One region of the Nitratireductor aquibiodomus genome, then DNA from elsewhere that is predicted to be linked to it. Evidence: predicted binding sites of a transcription regulator. Region 1 holds the regulator's gene; each other region holds the start of a gene.
What was found. Region 1 encodes LexA, which represses DNA repair genes until DNA is damaged. Its sites were predicted from a motif close to TGTTCNNNNTGTGTTCNG; they were not measured.
Positions count from the first base shown of each region.

Region 2: BLW55_RS18135 (cytoplasmic protein) is a predicted target of LexA. The motif match lies at 2,759-2,776, and genes of this name have one in related genera.
Region 3: BLW55_RS11920 (YifB family Mg chelatase-like AAA ATPase) is a predicted target of LexA. The motif match lies at 3,062-3,079, and genes of this name have one in related genera.

Region 1 is NZ_FNSL01000001.1:459,671-463,704, forward strand. It holds gene gyrA (DNA gyrase subunit A) at 1-1,029, opposite strand, end outside; gene BLW55_RS02175 (MarC family protein) at 1,261-1,893, shown strand; gene lexA (transcriptional repressor LexA) at 1,993-2,712, shown strand; gene BLW55_RS02185 (NAD(P)H-hydrate dehydratase) at 2,869-4,034, opposite strand, start outside.
Region 2 is NZ_FNSL01000001.1:3,846,119-3,850,152, forward strand. It holds gene BLW55_RS18110 (Na+/H+ antiporter subunit D) at 1-171, shown strand, start outside; gene BLW55_RS18115 (Na+/H+ antiporter subunit E) at 168-641, shown strand; gene BLW55_RS18120 (cation:proton antiporter) at 638-973, shown strand; gene mnhG (monovalent cation/H(+) antiporter subunit G) at 973-1,350, shown strand; gene BLW55_RS18130 (Ros/MucR family transcriptional regulator) at 1,785-2,204, shown strand; gene BLW55_RS18135 (cytoplasmic protein) at 2,326-2,625, opposite strand; gene BLW55_RS18140 (helix-turn-helix domain-containing protein) at 2,911-3,261, shown strand; gene BLW55_RS18145 (DUF6456 domain-containing protein) at 3,263-4,034, shown strand, end outside.
Region 3 is NZ_FNSL01000001.1:2,497,888-2,501,921, reverse strand. It holds gene BLW55_RS11930 (DUF1801 domain-containing protein) at 1-294, shown strand, start outside; gene BLW55_RS11925 (LysE family translocator) at 475-1,098, opposite strand; gene BLW55_RS11920 (YifB family Mg chelatase-like AAA ATPase) at 1,284-2,819, opposite strand; gene gshB (glutathione synthase) at 3,209-4,034, opposite strand, start outside.

The DNA.
Region 1 (4,034 bases):
CGCGACCATGTTGGCGCCAAAGGAGGTCTGCAGCGGCGTGAAGCGATAAAGCTGGTTCAGCACGACATCGGCGACGGCGTCGCGCTTCAGCTCGACCACGACGCGATAGCCCTGACGGTCGCTCTCGTCGCGGATGTCGGAGATGCCCTCGATGCGCTTGTCGCGCACCAGTTCGGCCATCTTTTCTATCATCGAGGCCTTGTTGACCTGATAGGGGATCTCCGTGATGATGATGGCTTCGCGGTCGTTGCGGGCGGGCTCGATGGCCACCCTGCCGCGCATCATGATGGAGCCACGGCCTGTCTCGTAGGCGCTGCGGATGCCGGACCGCCCGAGGATGAGACCGCCGGTCGGGAAATCGGGCCCCGGGATCAGCTCCTGCAGCTCGGGCAGGCTGATCGCCGGATTGTCGATCATGGCCACACAGCCATTGATGACTTCCGACAGGTTGTGCGGCGGAATGTTGGTCGCCATGCCAACCGCGATACCGCCGGAGCCATTGACCAGGAGGTTCGGATACCGTGCAGGCAGCACCTTTGGCTCGCTGGAGGAGCCATCATACGTGTCCTGAAAATCGACCGTTTCCTTGTCGATGTCTTCCAGAAGCTCGTGCGCGCCCTTTGTGAGGCGCGATTCGGTGTAACGCATGGCCGCCGGCGGATCGCCGTCGATGGAGCCGAAATTGCCCTGCCCGTCGACCAGCGGCAGACGCATGGACCAGTCCTGCGCCATGCGCACCAACGCGTCATAGATCGCGGCGTCGCCGTGCGGGTGGTATTTACCCATCACGTCGGCAACGGGACGGGCCGACTTCACATATTTGCGGTTCCAGTGATAACCGCTCTCATGCGAGGCATAGAGAATGCGCCGGTGCACCGGCTTCAACCCGTCGCGCGCATCCGGAAGAGCGCGGCTCACGATCACGCTCATCGCGTAATCGAGATAGGAGCGCTGCATCTCCTCGATGATGGAAATCGGCTCGATGTCGTCGGGCTCGCCCGGTCCGGTCGGCGTCGTCTGGTCAGTCAAATCGTGTCACACACAGAATAAGGAATCACTGACTTCTTATATATGAAGCGCCACTGATTCTCCAATCGGAGCAGCGATTGAAGCCGGGGAAATCCAACGCGATTTCAGATGCATATGGCAGGTCTGTGAATGATGTCACTGACAAATTGCCGCAGACTGCCCGCCAGGAGACACAATCGGGTCTTTTCCGAAGCCTCCCCACTGGGCTAGACAAGTGCAAGGGAGGACCTCATGCCAGGCTACGAGACCGTATTCAATGCCTTTGTCACACTGCTCGTGACCGTGGACCCACCAGGCCTCGCCCCGCTCTTTCTCGCCCTGACGGTGGGCATGAACCGGTCGGAGCGCAACCAGGTCGCTGTTCGGGCGGCGATCATCGGCTTCGCGGTCCTCGCTCTCTTCGGTGTGGCCGGCAGCGCCATACTTTCCGTGTTCGGGATCACACTGCCCGCTTTCCGCGTGGCGGGCGGCCTGCTGCTCTTCTTCATCGCCTTCGAAATGATCTTCGAGCGCCGCCAGGAGCGCCATGAGAAAAGCGCCGAGCGCGCCATCACCCGCGACATGATCCGAAACATCGCCGCCTTTCCGCTGGCGATCCCCCTGATAGCCGGCCCCGGCGCGATTTCGGCCACCGTTCTGCTTTCGGGTTCCTTCGGCGGACTGGCCGGAAGTGCCGCACTGCTGGCAATCCTGGCGACAACGATCGTCATCACCTACGCCGTCTTCACGCTTGCCGAGCGCGTCGACCGCTTCCTCGGCGAGACAGGACGCTCGATCCTGACACGCCTTCTCGGCGTTATACTGGCCGCGCTCGCCGTGCAGTTCGTCGCCGACGGCGCCAAGGCGCTGTTTGCGGCACCGTAGCCCCGGTAAACCGCGCGCAAATGCCGGGAGTTGCGGAACACAACTGGAACATATAGAGTATGTTCTGGTTTTGTTTTTAACTGATTCTCGGTGGCGCCCATGCTGACCCGCAAGCAGCACGAACTTCTCCTGTTCATCCACGAGCGGCTGAAGGAGACAGGAATCCCGCCCTCCTTCGATGAAATGAAGGAAGCGCTGGACCTTGCCTCGAAATCCGGCATTCATCGATTGATCACCGCGCTCGAGGAGCGTGGCTTCATTCGCCGGCTTCCCAATCGGGCCCGTGCACTGGAAGTTCTGCGCCTCCCTGATTCGATTGCTCCCGGCCTGAACCCCGGCGCACGCAAATTCTCGCCCAGCGTCATTGAAGGCAGCCTCGGCAAAGCCCCCTCGCCCCAGCCAAAACCCGCCGCCAGCAATGATGACGGTCTGGCCGGCGTCGTTTCCGTGCCGGTGATGGGGCGCATCGCTGCCGGCGTTCCCATCGACGCCATTCAGCACCAGACACATTCCATCGCCGTCCCCCCGGACATGCTGAGCGGCGGCGATCATTACGCGCTGGAGGTCAGGGGCGATTCCATGATCGAGGCAGGCATCTTCGATGGTGATACCGTCATCATCCGCGAAACCCAGACCGCCAATCCGGGCGAGATCGTGGTCGCGCTGGTGGATCAGGAAGAAGCAACCCTGAAACGCTTTCGCCGCAAAGGCGCGTCGATTGCCCTTGAAGCTGCCAACCCGGCCTATGAGACGCGGATTTTTGGCCCTGACCGAGTCAAGGTTCAGGGGCGCCTGGTTGGATTGATGCGCCGTTACTGAAGTATATTGCGGTCAGGTGGAAAAACCTGACTGCAAAATCTTCCAACGCGGCGACGGCGGGTCGAGCCGTCTGCGTAGACCCGCCCATTTCTCTTCCACAGCCAGATACGCCCCGTTCGTTTCTCCCCGCCGGTACGTCCCGCTCGCTTCGACCTTTCAGCGGACGTGTTCGGGGAACTGAGACTGTAGAACCTGGGGCAGCATCTCGGGCAGATCTTCTGCGATGAGCCCGCGGCCGAACACTCTGCCGGCCTCCGCATGAAGCCAGATACCCGCGCAGGCCGCTTCAAACGCCGGCATCGTCTGTGCCATCAGACCAGCGATGATCCCGGACAGGACATCGCCTGAGCCGGCTGTCGCCAGGTGCTGCGTTGCGTTCACATTGATGGCTGCCCGCCCGTCAGGCGCCGCGACCACCGTATCCGGTCCCTTGAGCACGATTGCTGCACCTGATCGCATGGCTGCCTCCCGGGTCCGCTCCACTTTCGAGACCTCCGGCGCATCTTCAAGACCTGGAAACAGGCGCCCGAATTCCCCTTCGTGCGGTGTCAGAACGACTTGCGCGGCGGAGGCTTTGATCATGGCGAAAAGCGTCTCCGGGTCGCCGCGAAAGGCGGTGATTGCATCCGCATCGAAAACCAGTCCGCCCGCGGCGCCCGCCCGGTCGAGAAGGCTCCGCGCAAAACTTCGCGTTCGCTCGCCTGTTCCTGCCCCCGGCCCCAGCACAGCGCCGGAGGGGCCGCGATCACTGAGGAACGCCTCCAGTTCCTCGACCGTATCGGCCCTGCGCAGCATGATCGAGGTCAGATGCATTGCGTTGACGGAAAGCGCGTTGGCGGGTGAAAGCACGGTCACGGCGCCTGCCCCCGCCCGCGCTGCGCCGCGCGCTGCAAGACGCGCCGCTCCCGTGGACGTGGCGCCGCCGGATATGACGGCCACATGCCCGCGCGAATATTTGTGGGCGCTGATGCCGATCTCCGGCAAGGCTGCCCGCCACAGCGCGGGATGGTTCTCCCAGGTCTTGCATTCGGCTCGATTCAGTGTTGTTTCGGCTATGCCGATATCCGCGACAAGAAGCTCACCGCACATCTGCCGGCCGGGCACGAGCACGTGCCCCGGTTTCTTGCGGAAGAAAGTCACGGTCAGATCCGCCTGAAACGCAGCGCCAAGCGGCTTCCCGGTAAGCCCGGAAACGCCGGACGGCAAATCGATCGACACCACGGGCAGCCCGCTGGTGCGCACCCGTTCTATGATTGCAGCCTCGCGCCCTTCGACAGGCTTCGACAGACCAGCGCCGAACAGCGCATCCACCACAAGCCATC
Region 2 (4,034 bases), 3.4 Mb from region 1:
GCGGGCGCCCCCGGCTATGGATACGCCTCAATGACCCTGCTGTGCGTCCCGATTATCCTGCTTGGCGTTTATCCGGAACCGTTCATCCAGGTGGCCGAGGCTGCCGCTGCCGGGCTTCTGGATGCATCGGGTTATATTGGTGCGGTGTTTCCAGCGGAGGCAGCGCAATGAGACTGTCCCTGATCAACATCATTCTGGCGCTGATATGGACCGCGGTGAGCGGTTCCTTCACCCTGCCGAATTTCATTTTCGGTTTTCTCCTCGGTGCCGCTGCGCTTTACCTTATCCGCGAACAGGTCGGGTCGCTGGGGTATTTTGCGCGCAGCATGCGGGTGGTCTCGCTCGCGCTTCTTTTTCTCTACGAACTGGTGCTATCGGCCTGGCGGGTCGCTCTTCTCGTCCTGTCGCCGAAAATGGACCTGAAACCCGGCATCTTTGCCTATCCGCTCAAGGTCGACCGGGATTTCGAGATTACGCTTCTGGCAAACCTGATCACGCTGACGCCGGGAACCCTGTCTGTCGACGTTTCGGAGGATCGCCGCTTTCTCTATGTCCATGCCATAGACTGCTCCGACCCTGATGAACTTCGGCGTGACATTGCCGAAGGTTTTGAACGAAAGATCATGGAGGCGTTTCGATGAGCGCCAGTGAAGAATTTCTCGTCTTTGCCGAGTTTATTGCGCTCGCATTGCTGAGCCTGTCTTTTCTGCTGACGGTTGTTCGTGTTCTGGTGGGACCGAGCCTGCCAGACCGCGTGCTTGCCCTTGATATGCTGGTAACCATCGCCATCGGCTTCATAGCGGTTATCGGCATTCGCACCGGGTTCACGCTTTATCTCGATATCGCCATCGCTCTGGGGCTTGTCGGCTTTCTCGCAACGGTGGCGTTTGCCCGCTTCGTTCTCAGCCGTCGGTATGAGCAGGAGTTCGTAAAGCGCGATACGCTGGGCATTTACGGCGACAAGGAGCAGTGATGGGCGACGTGTTCAACATACTTACGGGCCTGCTCATCATTATTGGCGCAGCGTTCACGCTGATCGCTGCGATCGGCATTTTGAGATTGCCCGATCTTTACACGCGCATGCATGCTGCATCCAAGGCCGGGACGCTCGGATCGGGACTCATGCTTATCGCGCTGGCAATCTTTGCGCAGGACCAGGCCATCGTGACGCGTGCGCTGGCGGCGGTGGTTTTCTTTCTGCTTACCGCGCCGATATCTGCACACCTTCTGGCCAAGGCCGCCTATGCGGCAGGCTACAGGCTCTGGGGGCAGTCGGTACACGACGAGATGGCAACGCCTCAAAGCGCCGGTTCGCTTCCGGGCGAAGATAGAAGAAGTGAAGAAGAATAGAGAAAGTTTTTCTTCCAGTATTCTTTTTTAATTTTTCATGACGTCTCTTTCCGAACGAAAGACGCGGACCGGTGTGGTTTCGCACGTTTCGCATGCGTGCAGTCGCTTCTCCGCGCGCTCCAGTCTCCGATTGTTACGCAATGCGCGGAAAAATTGATAAGGTCGACTTAGATTAGCCCTCAGTTTAAGATCAAACTTATCTGATTTTTGGAATGAATTTCGAATTTTTGAGATGGGATAAACAATCTGATTTCGCGTTCTGATAGTATTAATTTGAAATTGTGAGTTGACCGGCCGGAGGAAAAGAACGATATGATTGCGGCTTGTCGGGAATCGATCAAAAAATGCCTGAAGAACTAAAGATTCCTACAGACACCTCATCACTGGCGGCATGAGGTTGTGGTTTTGAATTTACGTTGGGGCAAGGTAACGAAATGAACGAAGATTCTGTAAAAAACGATGATACTCTTATTGAACTGACCGCAGACGTCGTTGCTGCTTATGTCAGCAACAATCCTGTTCCTGCATCCGAACTTTCCAATTTGATTGCGGACGTTCATGCAGCGCTCGGTCGAGTGAGCGGCACTCCGGAAGCTCCGCCTGCTGAAAAGCAGAAGCCGGCTGTAAATCCGAAACGCTCCGTGCATGAAGACTATATCATCTGTCTTGAGGACGGGAAAAAGTTCAAGTCGCTCAAGCGCCATCTGATGACGCATTACAGCATGACGCCGGAGCAGTACCGGGAAAAATGGGGCCTGGATGCCAATTACCCCATGGTCGCTCCGAGCTATGCCGTGGCACGTTCGAAACTTGCCAAGCAGATGGGCTTAGGACGCAAGCGCAAGGAAAAATAGCGTTTGGCGCGGCGAGGCGTCAGAGTAATTTTCTCCGAGGCGGCGCAATCTGCGCCGCTTTTTTTATGTTCCCGGCCAACATCTCACGATGTGGGCGGGCCGTGCGGTTGCCCATCGCCGTTCAATGGTGAAGCGGAACGTTTTGTGCTTCGTTCGACGCCAGGCGCTTGAGCGCCTGGCTGAGGGCTATGTGGCGGTTGAGGTCGTAGCTCCAGTGATTGCGCGCACCCTTCAGACGCTCGCGCTCCATCAGCCGTCTGAGGCGACGAAGAATGTTGATGCGCTCGGCGCCCGAGCTTTGCTGCGCCTTTTGCAGATCCAGTCCGCCCGTCAGGAACAGCGCTGCTGTCTGCCGCGCGTTCTCGTAGCGCTGCCGCTTGGCTTCGCGGAAGGTCAGGCTCTCCTGCTTTATCGATGTCATGCTCAACCCTTTTTGTCGTGAGCGACAACTATGCGGGCCTCTGGCGGTGCGGGGATAAACCAGTGCTGAAAATTGCAGGCCGGCTTTACTTCTTCTGTGATTTCAAACCTTTGCAGGATTTCAGCGGATTATCTGTTCGTAATTTGTTCCCGGGTGTGGATGTCTAGGGTATAAGAATTTATTCCTCTTTCCTGTGAAGGGATAAAGCCTGTGCATTCAAACGCTGCCAAATCATCGGAACAAAGAGAAGGGCGGATCGGAACGCCTGGAGAACAGTCACCCGCAATGCTGCATCGCCGTTTGAGCCCGGTTGCGGAGGAGCGTGTCGGGGAGGTTTGCGAATGTGTTCTCGACATCGTTGCCGCACTCTTCAACGTGAGTGGGCGTGAGCTGCGCGAAACACGGCGCTCTTCTACCAGCGTGACGCGCGTGCGGCAGATCGGCATGTACGCTGCGCACGTGGTTCTTGGGCTCAACATGACCGAGGTGGGGCGCGGCTTCGGGCGCGACAGAACCACGGTCCAGTACGCCTGTCATATCATCGAGGACATGCGTGACGACGAGGAGTTCGACCGGATTGTTTTGATGACGGAACGCATCACTGCCGCGGCGTTCCGCAACATGGAGCTGCGTTGACATGGCTGCATTCAAGGAAGAGGTGCGCCATGCGCGCGAACGCCGGCGCTGTCTGCGGTTTCTGCAGAAGGGGCCGGCCTGGCAACAGCGCGGCGCGAAGGGGGGATGCGTGCTGCTCGACGGCGGTGAGCGGGGCACGGTTTCGGTATCTCTTACCGTGCTGGGAGCGCTGGAGAAGGATGATCTCCTGCGCTGCAGTGAGGGCAGGGTTGTGTTGACTGCAACAGGTGTCGCCTGCGCGCGGCGGCTGGCAGCGCGCCGGGATCCTTTCAGGGGCCAGCATTGGGAGATTGAACGCAGGGTGCTGCAGCAGGGGACTGAGAAGGAGATCGTTTCGGCGACACTCAGTGAATCTCCGCTTGCGCAACTGGCGCGCCGGCGGACACGCAACGGCGAGCCCTTTCTGACCCGGGCGGAATTCGACGCTGGAGAGAAATTGCGCGCGGATTACACCTGCGGGCAGATCATGCCGCGGCTGAGCGCGAACTGGATGGCGACCGTTGCAGCGGGAAAGCGCGGCGCGGCGGCCGGAGGCGGCGTGGAACTCACGGACGCTGCTCTGGCCGCGCGTCAGCGTGTCGACCGCGCGCTCGATGCCGTCGGGCCGGAACTGGCCGGCATCCTCGTCGACATATGCTGCTTCCTGAAGGGGGTTGAGCAGGTGGAAACGGAGAGGGGCTGGCCCGTCCGCTCGGCCAAGGTGGTGCTGAAAACCGCACTCGGCGCGCTCGCGCGGCACTACGAGCCGTCTTCCGGCGCTCGAGGCGACAAAT
Region 3 (4,034 bases), 2.0 Mb from region 1:
CGCCTGATCGACCGGTTGATCGTGCGCGAGCTTCCCCAGGTTCGCAAGGCGGTGAAGTGGAACTCACCGCTCTATGGGATCGAGGGCCAGGGCTGGTTTCTCGGGCTGCACTGCTACACGCGCTATATCAAAATGGCGTTCTTTCACGGCGTCGCGCTTGAACCGCTGCCGCCCGTGGCATCCAAAGACGCCAACACGCGCTATTTTCATCTTCATGAGGATGAAGTGCTCGACGAAGCCCGCTTCGCCTCATGGGTGCGGCAGGCATCCGCCCTGCCCGGCTGGGTGCCCTAGATCGCCGTGCGTCCATCCGGACGCACGGCGATCTAAGCTATGAATGGAGCATCGGAATAGCCCGAAAACCAGTTTCCACTTTTCGGTCCGATGCTCTGGAACAGTTCACCGTTTCATGATCCAACCCCGACGCCCTGGCGCGGTGCATTAATTAGCCAGCTTTATTCCTCGTCAGAGCCATCATCTTTCCTGCAGGGCAAGCCGTGCGCCGAGAGCCAGATAGATGGTGCCGACGACGCGCCCCTGCCAGCGTGCGACCGCAGGGTTGCGCCGCAGCCACGCACCGACCGAGCCGGCGCCGATCGCAATCAGCGAGGTGAAGGCCGCGCTCATCACGACAAAGACAAATCCCAGTGTCGCGAGCTGGAGGACGGCCGAGCCTCCCGGCTGAACGAACTGCGGCAGAAAGGCAAGGAAGAACAAAGCCGTCTTCGGGTTGAGCACCTCGGCAAACAGTGCCTGCCGAAAGGCCGGCGCCGCCGTCAGCGGCCGCACGACGGGCAGATCAAACCGATCCGTCTTCTCCAGAAAAGCGCTGATGCCGAGGTAGATCAGATAAGCGACACCGATATACTTGACGATGGTGAAGGCCAGCGCCGAGGTCATGAGGATCGCGGACAGACCGACTGTCGCCATGATCGTGTGAACAAGATCGCCCGCCGCGATGCCGAGCCCCGTGGCGATGCCGATCCGCCGACCGCCGCTGGCGGCACGGGCAAGTGTCATCAGCACTGCAGGACCGGGGATCAGAAACAGTCCCAGGACAACGAGTACGTAGGTCAACAGGGTTCCGGTCTCGACCATTTCATCCTCTCTGTGAAGCGCCATGCGCCCTTGCGGGCACTTGAAAGACGTTCAATCTCTGCACTCTTCCCCATCGATGCGGACGCCAGATGATCCCATCTGACCGCAAAATGCTCCAGAGCCACCAGCGCAACTATGCGGTGCTTTTCAGGTTGCAGCAACCTCGAACCCGGCGCACAAGAGATTCAGGCAATCTCCGCCCTTGCCTGCCCGGCCACGCGATAGGAAATCGCTTCGGCGATATGCGGTCGCGCAACGGCATCGGCACCGTCGAGATCCGCCAGCGTGCGCGCGACCTTGAGCACGCGATGATAGGCGCGGGCAGAGAAGCCAAGTTTCTCGCTCGCCTGACGGATCAGGGCCGTGCAATCGGCATCGAGAGAAACGACGCCTTCGATGAGTGCTGCGGAACAGGATGCATTCGTGGTCCACGCCGGCAGGCCATGCGCCGCGTAGCGTGCCTGCTGCTTTTGCCGGGCAAAGGCGACACGCTTGGCCACGGCAGCGCTCGTTTCAGCCCGCCCTGCCCCGCCGATGAGATCTCCGGCAGAAACCGCCGGAACATCGATGCGAAGATCGATGCGGTCGAGCAGCGGACCTGAAATGCGCGCCTGATAATCCGTCACGCAGCGCGGCCCGCGCCGGCAACGATGGCCGGGCTCCCCCGCCATGCCGCAGCGACACGGGTTCATGGCAGCGACAAGCTGGATGCGCGCCGGGTAGCTGACCCGGTGATTGGCACGGGCGATCACGCATTCGGCGGTCTCGAGTGGCTGGCGCAGGGAATCGAGAACCTGCGGGGAGAACTCCGGCAATTCATCGAGAAACAGAACGCCATGATGGGACAGCGAGGCCTCACCGGGCCGGGCCTTCAACCCGCCGCCCACGATGGCCGCCATGGATGCGGAATGGTGCGGCGCGCGAAAGGGGCGACGGTCCGACAGTTTCCCATCCGCCAGTTCGCCGGCGATGGAGGCGATCATCGAAACCTCCAGAAGCTCGCGCGGCGAGAGCGGCGGCAGGATGGACGGCAGGCGCTGCGCCAGCATGGACTTGCCGGCGCCCGGTGGCCCGACCATCAGAAGATTGTGACCACCGGCAGCCGCCACTTCGAGCGTTCGCTTGGCGGCTTCCTGCCCGCGAATATCGGCAAGGTCCGGCACCGTGGACGGTGGCGGATAGAGCGCCGGCTCCGGCCGGCTCATGACCTGGCTACCCCGGAAATGATTGGCCAGCGCGATGAGGCTGCGCGGGGCGAGAATATCTATATCCGCGCCGGCCCATGCCGCTTCCGCGCCACAGGCGTGAGGACAGATCAGGCCGCGTTCCATGGCGTTTGCGCCAATGGCAGCCGGCAAAACACCATTGACCGCAGCAACCGTGCCATCGAGCGACAGCTCGCCGAGGACGACGTAGCCCGCCAGCGCATCTGAAGGGACAGCGCCGAGCGCCGCCATGAGGCCGAGGGCAATGGGGAGATCATAATGGCTTCCCTCCTTCGGCAGATCGGCGGGGGCGAGATTGACCGTCACCTTCTTCGGCGGCATGGACAGGCCGGAGGCATGAAGTGCGGCCTGCACCCGCTCCCGGCTTTCCGCCACCGCCTTGTCGGCGAGCCCGACGATCTGCATTCCCATCTTGCCGGGGGCAACCATGACCTGCACGTCGACGGGAACGGCCTCCACCCCCTGAAAGGCCACAGTGCGGACATGCGAAACCATGTGTTATCCCCCCAGCCACGCCCGAACCGGCTGTTTCTGGATCGCCATGCGCCCATTCGGGCGCAAAAGGGCGATCCAGGTCTTTGAAAGGGCATCGGAACAACCCGAAAACCGGCGCCCACTTTTCGGTCCGATGCCATAGACGCGGGCATCGGATAGTCCGAAAACCGGTATCCACTTTTCGGTCCGATGCCCCGGCATCCACAAGACGCAGGCAGGCCTGCATCCCGGCAAGACGCATCAGAAATACAGCCAGAACAAGAAATCTCATCGCCCTGCAACTTCATTGAAGCAGGTTCCAGCGATCAGATCAAGAACGTTTCGGGAACAGGGATGCGCATGGGTTGTTTTCAGGTTGCAGGCGGTTGTGCCGGCGGAACAGGGCCATATCAGCCGCCGGCCCGACGCGCCTCAACGGCCTCCCAGAACAGGGCGGCAATGTCGGCTCCGCCGAACCTCTTCACCTCCCGGATGCCCGTTGGCGAGGTCACGTTGATTTCCGTCAGCCAGTCGCCGATGACATCGATGCCGACCAGGGTGAAGCCGCGTTCGCGCAGGGACGGGCCGATGCGCGCGCAGATCTCGCGCTCGCAGTCGGTCAGTTCCGCATGTTCCGCTCGGCCGCCGACATGCATGTTGGAGCGGGAATCATGCTCGGCGGGAACCCGGTTGATGGCACCGACGGGCTCGCCCTCGATGAGGATGATGCGCTTGTCGCCACCCCGCACCTCTTTCAGATAGCGCTGCACGATGAAAGGCTCGCGGAAGGCGCCCATGAACATTTCCAGCAGCGAGGCGAGATTGCGGTCGCCCTCCCTCAAATGGAAGATGCCCGCACCGCCATTGCCGTAGAGCGGCTTGACGATGATGTCGCCATGCTTTTTCCGGAAATCGTCGACCTCGCGCGTGTCGCGCGTGATGAGGGTTTCGGGCATCAGGTCCGCAAACTCGGTGACGAAGATCTTTTCGGGACTGTTTCGCACCCAGGACGGATCGTTGACAACCAGTGTCTTCGGGTGGATGCGGTCGAGGATGTGGGTGGTGGTGATGTAATTCATGTCGAAGGGCGGGTCCTGGCGCAGAAGCACCACGTCCATCTCCGACAGATCGAGCCGCTGCGGCGCGCCCAGCGTGAAGTGATTGCCCTCTTCGTCCCGCACTTCCAGCGTCTCGGCCCAGGCAATGACCTTTCCATCGACCATGGAGAGCCTGTCC